DNA from 2 places in the Nguyenibacter vanlangensis genome. Region 2 is predicted to be linked to the other one. Evidence: predicted binding sites of a transcription regulator. Region 2 holds the regulator's gene; the other holds the start of a gene.
The links. Region 2 encodes LexA, which represses DNA repair genes until DNA is damaged. Its sites were predicted from a motif close to TGTTCTANNTANGTTC; they were not measured.
Positions count from the first base shown of each region.

Region 1 (7,767 bases), 1.4 Mb from region 2:
TCCGGTCGTCCGGCGCCAGCGCCGGCACGCGACAGAAGGACCGTTCCGGCACATCGCTTTCCACCGGAGCGAAGCGGTACAGGGAATGATGGCCCACGCGATTGGCCAGGGTATCGATCAGATCCGAAACATCCGGTTCCTCCTCCGCGATCAGCGAGGAGATTTTCTGGCGCGGCGCGATCGGCTCGGCCAGTGTAGCGGTCAGGACCATGCGCTCGATGCCGAAACCCGGATCGATGGTTTCGATCTTCTCGCACAGCAGCCTGACCAGGCGCTTGACGTCGCGCACCGGCGTCGCGGTGGCGATGCGGATCGCCTCGATGCGGCTGTCGACGCGGTGCAGCACCAGGTCGAGACGCCGGGCTCCCTGCCCGCGTTCTTCCAGTCCCTGACAGAGCGGCGGAACCAGCTTGCCGATATAGCGGGCAATCGTCTCGGCGGCCCCGATCGGCTCGGCAAAATTCCGGCTGACCATGACCGGGTCAACCGGCCGGACCGGCAGAATGGCCTCACTGATGCGACCATAGGCCTGGTCCAGCCGGCGGGCGACGTCCGGCCCGAAGCGGAGCGCCAGCGGCGCGCGCGGCATCGCGGCGAGCGGAGCGATGGTCGCGACGCCCAGCGCGCGCAGGCCCTCGATCATACTGTCCGGCAGGCGCAGGCCCTCGATCGGCAGGTCCGCGATCGCGGCGGCCGTCTCCCCGCCCGGCACCACCAGGGTACGCACGCGGCCATAGCGCGCCAGCGCATGGGCCGCGCCCAGCGTGTCGGCGACCACAGCCCTGGCGGTGATGCCGGCGTCTCGCAGCCGATGCACCATCTCCGCCAGCATGGCCGGCTCGCCGCCATGCAGATGATCGGCGCCGGTCGTGTCCAGCACCAGACCGTCAGGCACGTCCACCGCCACCAGGGGGGCGATCCGCTGCTGGAACCACAGCGCCAGTTTCTCCAGCCCGGTCCGGTCGCCCTCCAGGTCGGCATCCATGATGATCAGATCAGGGTAAAGCGCCTGCGCCTTGGCGACCGGCGTGCCAGGGCGCACGCCCGCCTTGCGGGCGGCGAGGTCGACCGACAGCACGACGCGGCGTCGTCCCTCGCGCCCGACCAGCGCCAGCGGCGCGTCAGGCGCGGGTGCGTCGGCGCCCAGCCTTTTCCTGATCCGGTCCGTCGGCCACAGCGGCAGGAAGAGAGAGACGACCCGACCCGAGCTTCCCATGGCCATCGCAAGCCTCCACTTCGAAATCGGCGGATTCTCCCGCTCGAGCCCGGATCAGTTCCAGCAGCCAGCGCGCCCGTCCGACGCCGGGCACCGGCAGGGTTTCGGACGGCAGGACCGAAATCCGCCAGCGCGTGACACTGGCGGTCGGCTGACCGAAATCAGCCGCCTCGGTCTGCCGGCGCCAGCGGCGGACGGCGATCCCCAGCGCGCCGGACGTCTCGGCCGCCAGTTGCAGCCGACGCGAGGCGGTCATCGAGAGACGCGCAACCTCGGCCACGACGGCGCCCAGACCGCCATGCCGCAGCCCCTCCTCGAAGCAGGCCAGGACATCCTGGTCCGCCCTGGCCTCGACATAGATCACCCGGCTTCCACCCAGTCCGACCTGTTTCAGGGCTGGGGCGAACAGATCCTGGCGGGTGACGATCCACAGCACCTTGCCTCTTGTGCGCGCGGCGATGCCGGCGGCGAACTGCCCGGCGGCGGCCGCGTTCAGGGCGTCGTTCCCGCCGCCCGCCACCTCGTGCAGCGCGCCTAGAGCCAAGCCGCCGCCGGGGAGCTTCGCATCGACCTCTTTCACGCCGAACGGCAGCACCGCGCGGCGGCGCGCCTTGTGCCCTTCCAGCCGAGCGATCGTCGCCTGAAGCGCCTCGACGGCGGGCCTGCTCTGGGCTGGCTTTCTGTTCTCCGCGGTGGTCATCTCGATCCTCTGCTCGGCCTTCGGTCGCCCTCACCGGATTATATGTTCGTGCTTTGTTCTGGATCGGCGGCGAAAGTCAAGGCATAATTCCGACAGGCATGGCAGGATGCCCGGCGAAGAGGCGAGCGGATCGCGAATGAGGATGGCGTAAGGATTTGACTCCAAAGATTTCCGCCGAAACGGCGACTGACGATCCGCTCGCCCGGCTCAATCCGGCCCAGCGCGAGGCCGTCACGCATGGCGCCGGAGTCGCGGCCGAAGCATCTCCGCTGCTGGTCATCGCAGGTGCCGGGTCGGGCAAGACCAACACGCTGGCGCATCGGGTCGCGCACCTGATCGCCACAGGTGCTGATCCGCGCCGTATCCTGCTGTTGACCTTCTCCCGGCGCGCAAGCACCGAGATGACACGGCGCGTGGAGCGCATCTGCCGCGCCGTTCTCGGCGACAAGGCCGCAACACTGGCCGACGCGCTGGCCTGGTCCGGCACGTTCCATTCCGTCGGCGCCCGGCTGCTGCGGGAATACGCGGAGCAGATCGGCATGGATCCGTCCTTCTCGATCCATGACCGCGAAGATTCCGCCGACCTGATGAACCTGGTCCGACACGATCTCGGCTTCTCGAAGACCGAGAAGCGTTTCCCCGCCAAGGGGACGTGCCTCGCCATCTATTCCCGTGTCGCGAACTCCGGCGCGCTACTCGGCGATGTGCTGCTGAAGCATTATCCGTGGTGCGCCGGATGGGAAGCGCAGCTCAAACAGCTCTTCGGCGGGTATGTCGCGGTCAAGCAGGCGCAGGGCGTGCTGGATTACGACGACCTGCTGCTGGCTTGGGCACAGATGGTGGTCGAGCCGGTGCTGGCCGCCGATATCGGCGGAAAGTGGGACCATATCCTCGTTGACGAGTATCAGGACACGAACCGGCTCCAGGCCGACATCCTCCTCGGCATGAAACCCGACGGGAGCGGTCTGACGGTGGTGGGCGATGACGCGCAGAGCATCTACGCCTTCCGGGCGGCGACGGTGCGGAACATCCTCGACTTCCCGGCCCACTTCGATCCGCCGGCGCGCATCGTGACGCTGGACCGGAACTACCGCTCCACGAAACCGATCCTCGATGCCGCGAACGCGGTGATCGGGGAAGCCGATGAACGATTCACCAAGGATCTCTGGACCGAACGCGCGTCCGACGAACGTCCGCGTCTGGTGACGATCGCCGACGACACCGCGCAGGCGGACTATATCGCGGGCCGGGTGCTGGAGGAGCGCGAGGGCGGCACGGCGCTGAAAGAACAAGCGGTGCTGTTCCGCGCCTCGCATCACAGCGCCACGCTGGAAGTCGAGTTGACCCGGCGGAACATCCCGTTCGTGAAGTTCGGCGGCCTGAAGTTTCTGGACAGCGCGCATGTGAAGGACGTGCTGGCTCTGCTGCGTTTTGCCCAGAACCCGCGTGACCGGATTGCGGGCTTCCGGGTGCTTCAGCTTCTACCCGGCGTGGGGCCGACCTCCGCGCGACGGGTGCTCGATACGCTGGGTGAAACCGATCGCCCGTTCGAGGCGCTGGCGGAGACGAAGGCGCCCGCGCGGAGCGGCGATGCCTGGCCGAGTTTCGTGGAAACGGTCGCGGCCCTCGGCGGCGGCAAGACGGGCTGGCCGGGCGAGATCGCCGCCGCGCGCGTCTGGTACGAGCCGCATCTGGAACGGCTGCACGAGGATGCGACCATGCGGCAGGCGGATCTGGTGCAGCTGGAACAGATCGCGGGAGGCTATCCTTCACGGGAAAAATTTCTTACCGAGCTGACGCTTGACCCGCCGGATGCGACCTCCGATCAGGCCGGCGTACCGCTACTGGACGAGGATTATCTGATCCTTTCGACCATTCATTCAGCCAAGGGGCAGGAATGGAAGAACGTGTTCGTGCTGAACGTGGTGGATGGCTGCATCCCGTCGGACCTCGCCACCGGCGAGCGCGACGACATCGAGGAAGAACGCCGCCTGCTCTATGTCGCCATGACGCGGGCGAAGGATTCCCTCGACCTGATGGTCCCGCAGCGTTTCTATGTCCACGGGCAGGGCCTAGGCGACCGGCATGTCTATGCCGCGCGGACGCGATTCATAATCCGCGAGATGCTGCCGCTGTTCCACGCGACCTCATGGTCGGCTGTGGCGCCCGAGGAGCAGGCCCGGCAGGAGGCGGTGAAATCCGTTCGGATCGACATGGGTGCTCGGCTGCGCGGCATGTGGTCCTGAGGAGCCTTCGCGTGTGCAATTTGTTTTCGATGACGACCAATCAGCAGGCGATCCGCGACCTCGCGAAAGTGATGGTCGACCGTGCCGGTAATCTGCCGCCGTTGCCCGGTGTCTATCCAAATATGATGGCGCCGATCGTGCGGAACGGCGAGAACGGGCGCGAGCTGATGATGGCGCGCTGGGGGATGCCGACGCCGCCCCGCTATCTCGCCGGCAAGACGGTCGATCGGGGCGTGACCAACATCCGCAATCCGCAGTCGCCGCATTGGCGGCCGTGGCTCGATGTCGTGCATCGCTGCGTCGTACCCTTTACCAGCTTCGCCGAGCCCGAACCGCAGCCGGACGGTTCCCGGCCGCCGGTCTGGTTCGCGTTCGGCGAGACGCGTCCACTCGCTTTCTTTGCCGGTATCTGGTGCCGGTGGACGTCCGTGCGCAAGGCGAAGGATGGAGAGACGACGGACGACCTGTTCGGCTTTCTTACGACAAAGCCGAACCACGAAGTCGGAGCCATTCATCCCGAGGCCATGCCGGTGATCCTGACCACCGGGGAGGAGATCGACCGCTGGATGGCAGCACCGATCGACGATGCCCTGCGCTTGCAGCGACCGTTGCCCGACGGCACGCTGACCATTGTTGCCAGGGCGACCCCGGAAGACCCACCACCACGGCCATAGCCCGTCTCGCTATCGTCCCCGAAACGGATGACGCAGCAGCCGATGGTATCCCCCATCGGTCAACCCCCGCGCGAAACGCACCAGCCGTTTCATGCGGAAATACAGATCGTGCGAAAGCCAGTCCCGTGCGGAAACCTTCTGGCCGAACAGAACACTGGCGACCCCGCGCTGCGAAACCCCGCTATCCAGACCGTCGAGCGTACGGAGCGCCAGGATCAGCCTGCTGATGCGATCGGATGACAGACTGGCCGGATCGCGACCAGGTGGGCGTCCGTTGAGGACGCGCCAGAGCCGCAAGGCGGCCTGGACACGCACCTCGAACAGCGCGTCGAGCGGCAGGAGCACGCCGAGCTGAGCCCCGTCAGGCGGCAGGACGTACAGCCGCAGGATCATCTCCCCCTGCTCGACCAGCACTTCTCCCGCCATATCAGGCGGCAGTTCTGCCCGAGCGAGGGAGACCGGATGATACGATGCGTCAGCCAGTGCTGTCGGCAGGGGGACAATCGCAATCACGGCCGGCGATACCGCAACAGTCCAGCGGGCGGTACGCGGATCGAGGGCCGTGCGGACACTCTCGAAATCGCAACCCCCAGCGCCGGGCGAAAGCCTCGGCATCCGGCTGCATCAGGGCGCCCCGCCGCGCGACACGCTGAAGGGCTGCCCGCTCGCGGATAAAATCGCGATTACGGCTGACAAACTGCAAGGCAAAGGCAGGGGCGTCGAGCGACCGCAGGCCCTCGTACGCGCCTGCCGACCGCCAGTTGGCACGGCTCATGGCGTCGTCTCCGATGCGTAACGGGTGGGAACAGGGCAAGCACTTGCTCGCGAGAGTATGCCAGACCATCCGGCTGCCCGCTACGCCCCGGTCCTGCAACAGGTCTTGCGGATCACGCAACGATTCAGGGTATCAGTGGGGGGCGCCCCCTCGCAGGAGATGCTGGTAGCCATGCTCGGTCATCCAGTGCGCCCGCGCCAGATGGCTGTGCCAGCAGCGGTGGACGCCCTCGGGATCGGCCGCCGGGTCGCGGTGGAGCACGATCCGGGCAACCTCGCGCCAGTCCGCACCGTCGGCCTCGGCGTCCAGCAGGCGGAGATACGTGATCAGGTGCTGTTCGTCATAGCCGGTGAGACAGGACGCCTCCGGGGCGTTGTCGGCAACGGTCGGGTCGAGTGGGGGCTTCTGCATGACGGGTCCGATCAGGTCGGAGAACGAACGCGACGCACCCTAGCCTGCCGCGTTTCATTACCGGAAGTCTCGTGAAGAAACATGACGCCGCGTCCTTGTCCGGACTCGATGAACAGGATGCCCGCCGCCTCCAGCGCACGGCGGACCTGGTCGGCCGTGCCCTCATGGACGCCGAGACCACGCTCGGATTCGAGACGCTTCAGCGCAGTCAATGCTACAAGGGCTTGTTCGGCGAGCCGTTCCTGCGTCCAGTTCAGGAGTGCCCGCGCTGCCCGTACCTGTCGGCCAGTGATCATCCATGATCACATCCGACACGCGGGGCATGCACACCAGAAATACGACTATAATAGTCGTATTGGAGAGATTCAACAGCGTTCTTTCAGGATGATGGAAAAGAGGAACCGGCGTCTGGATGTCCGAAAGTCTGGGCGACCATACGAAAAGCCCCCCGCGCTATGCGGGGGGTGTCTCATCGGGGCGGTCCGCCGCGAATTGCGCACATGCCTGCTTCAGTTCGCGCTCGATCTGCTGGCGCTCCCGGTGGCTCAGGTGAAAGCTGGTCAGTTCGGCGCGCAGCATCTGGATGTGGTCGTGTAGCGTGGTCATCGTCCTGCTCCTTTCGTTTGTCGAAGACAGGCCGTTGCCTCATGCACGCGTGAACCGGGTCAGGGATCGCCGCAGGCGACCGCGCCAGCGGCGCGCGGGGGAGCCGATTTTGTTCGAGACGGCCGGCAGGCAGGCAGGCTCGGGCAAAATTGGGGGGACCGCGCGTCCTTGAGGCGGTTCACGCCGGGCATGGTACAATGGGAAGACTGAGGGAAGCCCTGTTCCCCTTTCTTGCCCGCACACCAGCGGATCGGGCACGGCGCGATGGGGGCGCCCACGTGCCGGTTCCCGATCGATCATACGAAGGCCCCGCCCGGACCGGCCGGGCGGGGGATCGCAGGCACCTCAGTCGCCGTTGCGGCGACCGTTGGGGCGGGACCAGATCAGACTGTAGCCCTCACCGTCCTCGTCATCGAAGAGATTGGCAAAGATCGGGGCGTTGAAGCTCGGATCGTCGAGCTTGAGGCTCAGATAGTCGCGCCCCTCGTTGGAGCGCCGGGACCAGGCCGCTCCGATCTCCACCCGACCGACGAAGACGCGGTGGCTGGGGGCATTGTCGTTCGCGCGCGTGGTCTCGGGGGCGATACGGACGTTGGGGGTCTGGAGCGACAGGGTGACGATCTCGCCGTTATACCCGTTGCCGACTTTCTTGAAAGTGCCGATGGTGGCCATGATACTGCTCCGTGATCTCTGTTACCGAGCCCGCACCATTGCGGCCTCGATGGCGATCGGACAGACGGAGGCGAGCGGCGGCGCATCCCGCAGGGACCGAAGCGCAGCGGAGGACGGCGGGACGGAATTTTCTTGATGCGCGAGGAATGACGGCGCAGCCGTCAGGGGAAGAAAATTATGGCCCGCTGTTGCGCCATAGCCGATCGAGGCGAAGCCGCCCTCCGGCTAGATCAGCCATTTTCAGAGGCCATATGCGTGCGCGGCCCGACAGAGCACACGTCACGGAGAACTATGGCGACCCGCACGCCACGCAAGTGTCGGCTACGAAGGGGACGGCTTCGTCATGCCTGCTTTCCACCCCTGCACACGGCCCGTTCTGGGAAAGCGCCTCGCCGGACAAGCCCGACTTTCCCCGTTGCGATCGGCCTCCGGGCAATCAGAGCGTCCGTCCGGATTCTCCAACAGGC
Region 1 is NZ_CP152276.1:1,997,207-2,004,973, forward strand. Features, by position in the region: gene AAC691_RS09225 (DNA polymerase Y family protein) at 1-1,222, opposite strand, end outside; gene AAC691_RS09230 (ImuA family protein) at 1,122-1,916, opposite strand; gene AAC691_RS09235 (ATP-dependent helicase) at 2,072-4,162, shown strand; gene AAC691_RS09240 (SOS response-associated peptidase) at 4,174-4,836, shown strand; gene AAC691_RS09245 (DUF2285 domain-containing protein) at 4,846-5,262, opposite strand; gene AAC691_RS09250 (transcriptional regulator domain-containing protein) at 5,312-5,680, opposite strand; gene AAC691_RS09255 (DNA -binding domain-containing protein) at 5,744-6,022, opposite strand; gene AAC691_RS09260 (XRE family transcriptional regulator) at 6,034-6,318, opposite strand; gene AAC691_RS09265 (hypothetical protein) at 6,476-6,628, opposite strand; gene AAC691_RS09270 (DUF736 domain-containing protein) at 6,974-7,300, opposite strand.
Region 1: a site for LexA is predicted at 1,960-1,975, ahead of AAC691_RS09230 (ImuA family protein). Genes of this name have one in related genera too.

Region 2 (7,767 bases):
GACGGCGGGGGAGATCGCGGCCCGGCTGGACAATCCGCCCGCCGACATATCGGCGATGGACGGATATGCGGTGCGGGCGGAGGATGCCCGTGCGGGTGCTGTGCTGAATCTGGTGGGGGAAAGCCCGGCCGGCCATCCCTTTGCCGGCGCCGTGCCCGAGGGGGGCTGCGTGCGGCTGTATACCGGCAGCGTGATGCCGGCCGGGGCCGATTCGGTGCTGATCCAGGAAAACACGATTGCCCAGGGTGGAGCGCAGGATGACGCTGGGGGTGGGCGGATCGGCGTGACGGCGGATGTGCGCGCCGGGCAGCATATCCGGCGGCAGGGGCAGGATTTCGCCCGTGGCCAGGTCGTGGTCGGACAGGGCCGTGCGATCCTGGCGCGGGAAGTCGGGCTGATCGCGGCGGCGAATCATGCCTGGGTGCCGGTGCATCGGCGGCCGGTCGTCGCGATCCTGTCGACCGGCGACGAGATCGCCTTGCCCGGCAATCCGATCCCGCCGGGCGGGATTGCCAATTCGAACGCCCCGATGCTGGCCGCCCTGGTGCGGGCCAGCGGCGGGGTGCCGGTGATTCTGCCCGACGCGCGGGATGACGAGGCCGAGATTGCCCGGCTGGGCCAGGGGATCGCACGGGCCGACATGCTGCTGACCGCCGGCGGCGCCAGCGTGGGACGCTATGACCTGGTGCAGCGCGGGTTGGAGCGGATCGGGCTGGCGGTCGATTTCTGGAAGATCGCGATGCGGCCGGGCAAGCCGCTGATGTTCGGACGCATCGGCACGGTGCCGGTGCTGGGGCTGCCGGGCAATCCGGTCGCGGCGCTGGTCTGCGGCATTGTCTTCGCCCTGCCGGCGATTCGGGCCCTGAGCGGACGGAGCGACCGGCTGGTGATGCCGGAACAGGCGGTGCTGGGGGGCGACCTGCCGGAGAACGACCAGAGGGCGGACCATCTGCGCGCCACGCTGCGCCGCGATGCCGGCGGGGCGCTGGTCGCGACCGCGTTTTCCCGCCAGGATTCGGCGATGCTGCGGACCCTGGCCGACAGCCAGGCGCTGATCCTGCGGCCGCCGCATGCGCCGGCGGCGCGCACGGGTGCGCCGTGCCAGGTGCTGCGGCTGGACAGCCTGTCGATCTGAGACGCGCGTTTTCTGCCGGCCGCTCTGGCTTGCTAGCACGGCTTGTAAAACGGCCTCGGCGCGGTCTTTTTCGTGTGATCCGGGGGCCGGGGCGGGCCGGTGCTGTTGACGGACGGGTGGGAACCAATATAGAACAACATCAATAGGTTTCCTGTTTGTTCCCTGCCCTGGTAACGGATCGGCCAACCACGCGTCCAATAAGTCGCTCAATTCGGTCACGGGGGTGCCAATGCTGACACGCAAGCAACATGAGCTGCTGCTGTTCATCGACAGGCATCTGAAGCAGACCGGTTTTTCGCCGTCGTTCGATGAGATGAAGGATGCGCTGAACCTGCGGTCGAAATCGGGCATTCACCGGCTGATCTCGGCGCTGGAGGAGCGCGATTTCCTGCGGCGGCGCCATCATCGTGCCCGGGCGCTGGAGGTGCTGCGCCTGCCGGAGGTCGTTACGGCCGACGGGAGGGCCATGGGGGCGCAGATGGCGGAGGAAGCTGTTTCCTCCCCTGCCCCTGCCCCTGCCCCCGGCCCCGTTCGGGAGACGGAGGCGGCACGGGCGCCGGCTGCCGATCCGTTCGTGCCCAATGTGATCCGGGGCGATTTCGCCGGGCGGCTGGCCGGGGCGCCCGTGGCGACGGAAGCGGGGTCGATCAACCTGCCCTTCTATGGCCGGATCGCCGCCGGCCAGGCCATCGAGGCGCTGCGCGAGACCGGGTCGCAGATCGCGGTGCCGCTGAACCTGCTGGGGCATGGCGCGCATTACGCGCTGGAAGTCACGGGCGATTCGATGATCGAAGCCGGAATCCTGGACGGGGATACGGTGATTATCCGCGAGGGGGAGTTCGCCGAGAACGGGCAGATCGTCGTGGCGCTGATCGACGACCAGGAAGTGACCTTGAAGCGGCTGCGGCGGAAGGGCGGCGCGATCGCGCTGGAGCCGGCCAATGCGCGCTATGAGACGCGCATCGTGCCGTCGGATCGGGTGCGCATCCAGGGCAGGCTGGTGGGGCTGCTGCGTCAGTACTGAGCAATATTGCGCGGGAGATTTGGCAGCCCCTGCGGGCCGGGGGTTATGCTTGCAGCGTGTTGGACGCATGGCGTCCAACACGAGCAGCGGCATGCAGTCCGTCAGATCAAGCGCAGACATCTACACCTGATGTCGCCCAAGCCATCCGAAATGGGCGATGTCGGCAATGCTATCCCCTCGGCAACTGCGCCGGCCGAACGAAACGTCATGACGTCGTGCTGGCCATTCAGCGACGGGGCGGTGGGCGCTATGGTTCAGATCTGCTTCTGGCCGCCGTCGACAAACAGTTCGATGCCATTGACGAAGCTTGCGTCGTCCGAGGCGAGGAAAAGCACCGCGCGCGCGATTTCCTCGGGCTGCGCGATGCGTCCGGCGGGAATCAGGCCCGCTAGGTAGTTTTTGGTTCCTTCAGCCTGCGCGCCGCCGCCGAACAGATGATCGAGGCCCGCGGTCTCGGTGACGCCGGGGCTGATCGCATTGACCCGGATGTGGCGATCCTTGAGGTCGAGCATCCAGTTGCGTGCGAAGCTGCGCACGGCGGCCTTGCTTGCGGAATAGACGCTGAATGAGGGTGTCCCGGCCGCGCTGACGTTCGATGCGTTGAGGACGATCGACGCGCCGTCGCGCAGCAGCGGAAGGGCCTTCTGGACCGTGAACAGGACGCCTTTGACGTTGCCGTCGAAGGTCGATTGATAATGCGCCTCGGTGATTGCGCCGAGTGGTGCGAATTCGCCGCCACCGGCATTGGCGAAGAGGACGTCGATCTGGTCGTGCTTCTGCCGCACGGCCTCATAGAGACGGTCGATATCCTCGAGGCGACCCATATCGCCCCGCACGCCCGTTACCCGGCCGCCGATGCTGCGGACAGCGGCATCGAGCGTCTCCTGGCGCCGGCCGGTGATGAAGACGAAGGCGCCGTCGTCGGCGAACGCCTTCGCGGTCGCGAGACCGATGCCGCTCGTCCCTCCGGTGACCACCACGACCTTGTTTTCGAGCCTGTTTGTCATTGTCCTGTCTCCTTGTCTTCGACGCTCGTGCGTCGGTGAGACGAACATGATCCTGGAACGATGATGCGATAAGTCGTCGTTTGTGGCACGCAGCGTTCACTAGGAGGAACGATGCATGAAATCCGACCTGAACGACTTCTTCTATTTCGCGGAAATCGTCCGCCATGGCGGCTTCGCGGCTGCCGGCCGAACGTTGCGGGAGCCCAAATCGAAGCTCAGCCGACGCGTCGCGGCCCTGGAAGCGCGCCTCGGGCTGCGGCTGATCGAACGGACGAGCAGGCGTTTCCGCGTGACCGAGATCGGCCAGGCCTTTTACGAGCGCTGCAGACTTATCATGACGGAAATGGAACAGGCGGAGTCTCTTGTGGCACAGGCCAAGAGCGAACCGCAGGGTCGCATCCGCTTCAGTTGTCCGACTGGAATGATCGAGGAGATCTCGGACGCCGTATCGGGTTTCCTGGCCCGCTATCCGAAGGTGCGGCTTCAGCTTGTCGCGGTCGATCGCGCGGTCGATCTGATTGCGGAGCGCGTCGATGTCGCCCTGAGGATACGCACGGCGCTGGTTGGCGATGCAGCCCTGACGATGCGCGCGCTGGGCAATTCCACGCGTATTCTCGTCGCCGCGCCAGGGTTGGCCGGACGGTTGCAGGACATCGACGATCTTTCCTCGGTGCCGACGCTCTCCACGTCCGATGAGGATGCGATCTGCGAATGGTACCTGCAGACCGATGGGGGGCGATCCCATATCGCGCGTCATGAGCCCCGGTTGGGCTGTGCCGATTTTGCCGCCGTGCGGCAGGCGGCTGTTGCCGGGCTAGGTGTGGCGCTCCTCCCGGATCACCTTTGCCGCCAGGCGCTTGACCAAGGCGAACTTGTTCGCGTGCTTCCGGAATGGCGCGGCCTTCATGGCATCGTGCATCTTGTCTTCACGACCCGGCATGGTTTGACCCCGGCCGTACGGGCCTTGATCGATCATCTCGCGACCGTCAGGTTTCGATGATTGAAGAGGACAAGTCTGGTTTAGCAGACGCCCGGTCAGGAGCGCGCGGATCAGTCGGCGGACCGGATAATAATTCTACGCATAATTGAACAGAGCCATGAATCCGAAATCCATGTGCAGTTGCTGGTGGCAATGGAACAGGGTCGGTCCGGGGTTGTCGGCCGTGAAGTCGAAGGACAGTTCCTGGAAGCCGCCGAGCATCACCACGTCCTTGATGAGTCCGGCGGTGGGTTTTCCGCCGATATGGGTCAGTTCGAAACTGTGGCGGTGCAGGTGCAGCGGATGGATGTCGTCGCTGGCATTGCGGAACGTGCACCGGTAGCGCCGGCCCCGGTGCAGGGTGTAGGCGGGCTGTCTGGTATCCATCGAGAAGGCGCGGCCGTTGAGCGTCCAGCGGTTGAAGCCGTTCAGGGCGCCGTTCTGCTTGACGATCAGGATTTCGATCGTCTCGTCCGGCGGAGGCAGCATCGCATCGGGCCTGCCGAAGCGTGCATAGTCCCAACGGAACGGCTGCGGCCGCGTCCATTGCGGGCTGCCCGTCATGCCGGCATATTCGACCACGATGCCCATGCCGCGCTGCCGGTCGTCGTCGGCCAGGTCGCCCATGATCCAGATGCCGGGGTGGGTCATGTCGACGATGGCCGAAACCCGTTCGGCCGCGCCCAGCCAGAGCACGGGGACGTCGCGCGGCGACGGCACCGGGTTGCCGTCGAGCGCCACCACCCGGAAATTATGGCCGGGCAAGGCGAGGCTGCGGATTTCGCCGGCGCTGGCGTTCAGGACGTGGAACAGCACGCGCTCGCCCTGCCGGACGCGGATCGGATCGCCATGACCCAGCATCCGGCCATTGACGGCGAAAAGCGCGTAGCCGACCTCGTAGCCCTTGGGCCCGTTGAACTGCCTGTCGGCCTGCCGGCCGATCCGCTGCAATGCGGCGAGCGGCGCGCCGGCGAGCGCGTCGACCGCCATGTCGCCGCCGCGGCTGAAGGAGGGCAGGAATTCCTTCAGCACCAGGAAGATTTCTCGGTCGTAGGCGCCGGGATCCGCCGCCGGTTCGATATAGACCGGTCCGGCGAGGCCGGTATAGGTGCCGCGGCTGAGATCGGCGCCGGGCACGATATGGGTATGGTAGAAACGCAAGCCCGCGGGCTGCGGCACATAGGCGATGCGGCGCATGGCGTGCGGCGGGATGAAGGGGGTGCCTTCCTCGGCCGCGCCGTCGATGTCGCTGGGTACGAACTGGCCATGCCAATGGACGAGTTCGGGCGTGTCGGTGTCGTTGACGATGTCGACCACGACCCGCCTGCCCTGTTTGAGCCGCAGCAGCGGTCCGGGGAACTGGCCGTTATAGAGCGTGGTCGAGACGATGTGGTCGGGCGCGAGTTCGACCAGTCCGGGGGCGATCCGCAGCGTGTAATCGGGCTTCTGCCGCGCCATTTCTTCCGTTGCATCCCGGGCGCCCGCCATGCGCGGCGCGGCGCCGATTGCCGGGCCGAGGGCGGCGAGCTTCAGCAGCGTGCGGCGGTCGATGGGCATGGCGAGCCTCTTGCCGGGGTGTCGCTGTTCCTGGATGGTGGGAATGTCTGACGGCGGGAAGGGTTCGATCCGGGCGGTCAGCCGGAGGTGTCCTGGCGTTCAGTCGCGAGACGGCGGCGTTGCAAGGCCCATCCAGCGTGGGTGACGCATTTCGATCCAGCAGAGGAGCCGATCCCTGACGCGCCGCATGGGCGGCAGGTCGTCGGCCAGCAGCAACAGCCCCAGCGGCAGCATCCACAGCCCGAAGACCGGCAGCAGAGACAGGAAGCCGCCGAGGATCAGGAGAACGCCGACCGGGATTCGCACCCAGCGTGCCGCCGGCTGGCGCAGCCGGTGGATGGCGGGCCGCATCCATTCGGGGAGTTGCCCGATCAGAAGCGCGATCCGCCGTTCCGGGGTGCCGCCATAGGCGCGATCCGCATCGGAACCGTCCTTGTCCATGCATCATGCTCCCCGTGCCATCTGTCGTGCCATCCATGACATGAGCACGTCGCCATGTCCCGGCAAGGGCGGCGGGTCCGGGCGTCGATGGGGGCCGTCATGGCCCCTGCCCCGCGTCATCGTCGTATCCGGTCGGGAGATTGCCGCGTCCGGTGCGGCATCGTAGCGTCGGGACATGACGCCCCATATCCGGCTGGCACGACCTGACGACCTGGCGAATGTGGAGGCGGTCGTGAAGGCCGCTTATGGACATTATGTCGCCCGGCTGGGCCGCGCGCCTGGCCCGATGCTTGCCGATTATCGCACGCTGATCGCCGCGCGGATGTGTCGTCAGAAGGCGCAGATCCGGTATGAATTTCTTCGGTTCGGCCAGCAATGTGGATTTGGTGATATGATATAATAGAGAATAGTTGGGGGCGATATGGAGAAAAGAATGTACGGCCAAACAATTGCAATTAGAGAAGCCGTTGAAGCCGATACTGTCTGGATCCGCCCGTTTCTCGAGAGTCGATGGGGCGACGCGACAATGGTCGTGTCAGATGTACGCGTTGATCTAATGAAAGTGCCCGCCTTGATCGCGGGAAACAACGAGGGTCTTCTTACATACAGGGTCGTGGACGACGAAGTGGAGATCCTGTCTCTCGACGCCATAGTGGCTCAGAAGGGTGTCGGGACCGCTCTCGTGACGCATTTGTGTGACTCTTTCAGAGAACTCGGGTCGAAAGCGATCATTGTTTCGACGACGAACGACAACCTCGATGGCCTGCGGTTCTATCAGACGAGGGGATTTCAGATAACTGAGGTGAGATGTGGCGCCATTGGAAAGGCCCGGCTGATCAAAGCAAGCATTCCGCTTACTGGTGCATACGGAATACCGGTTTCTGACGAGATAAAACTGCGTCGGCCCCTGTGACGCCTAAGCGCGCGTGTTCTGTGGTCAGCGGTATGCTGCCCAGACCGGCCAGTTTGTGCGAGCCTCGCCGCGTGCGGACCGGGGATTCAGTAGTGATGCCCGGTGCCGCCCCGGAGCCGTCGCTTCGGGCCGGCGCGGGATTTGTTGCGGATCGTCAAAGTAAGCTTTGAAAGCTTCCGATCGAACGGCGGGCGGATTTCGTTCTTGGATGAGAACAACGCCATCCTCATCGAACGAGAGCCTTATGCGACATCCTGCCGGTTTTCAGTGCCCTTCCTGCCTGCCGCGACGGGGACGGCGCGTGCTGTTCAGCGCGGTGCTGCTGGCTGGGGTCAGTTCGATGGCCGCGCATGCGGCGCCGGCCGGGGCGCAGGCGCCCGTCCTGCATTCCGGCCCGCCTTCCGCCCTGCATGCCGCCCCAGCCTTGGGGCACCCCGCACGGCCTGGCCTTGCGGTGGGCCGGGCGGTGGGCCGTGCGGTGCGGCGGCCGACATTGGAGGCGATTACGGTCACCAGCGCGCGGACGGCGCGGTTTCATACGATGGCCAATACGGTCGACACCATCAGCGGCCGCGAATTGCAGGAACTGCATATCGTCAGCCCCAAGGAGATCGCGGCCTTCGTGCCCGGGGTCACGGCGGTGAACGCGACGTCGGGCAGCACGCCGATCTTCTCGATCCGGGGCATCGGGCTGGACGATTATATCGGCAC
Region 2 is NZ_CP152276.1:582,617-590,383, forward strand. Features, by position in the region: gene glp (gephyrin-like molybdotransferase Glp) at 1-1,135, shown strand, start outside; gene lexA (transcriptional repressor LexA) at 1,365-2,159, shown strand; gene AAC691_RS02750 (SDR family oxidoreductase) at 2,414-3,166, opposite strand; gene AAC691_RS02755 (LysR family transcriptional regulator) at 3,282-4,166, shown strand; gene AAC691_RS02760 (multicopper oxidase domain-containing protein) at 4,242-5,702, opposite strand; gene AAC691_RS02765 (hypothetical protein) at 5,802-6,143, opposite strand; gene AAC691_RS02770 (hypothetical protein) at 6,319-6,543, shown strand; gene AAC691_RS02775 (GNAT family N-acetyltransferase) at 6,577-7,056, shown strand; gene AAC691_RS02780 (TonB-dependent receptor) at 7,301-7,767, shown strand, end outside.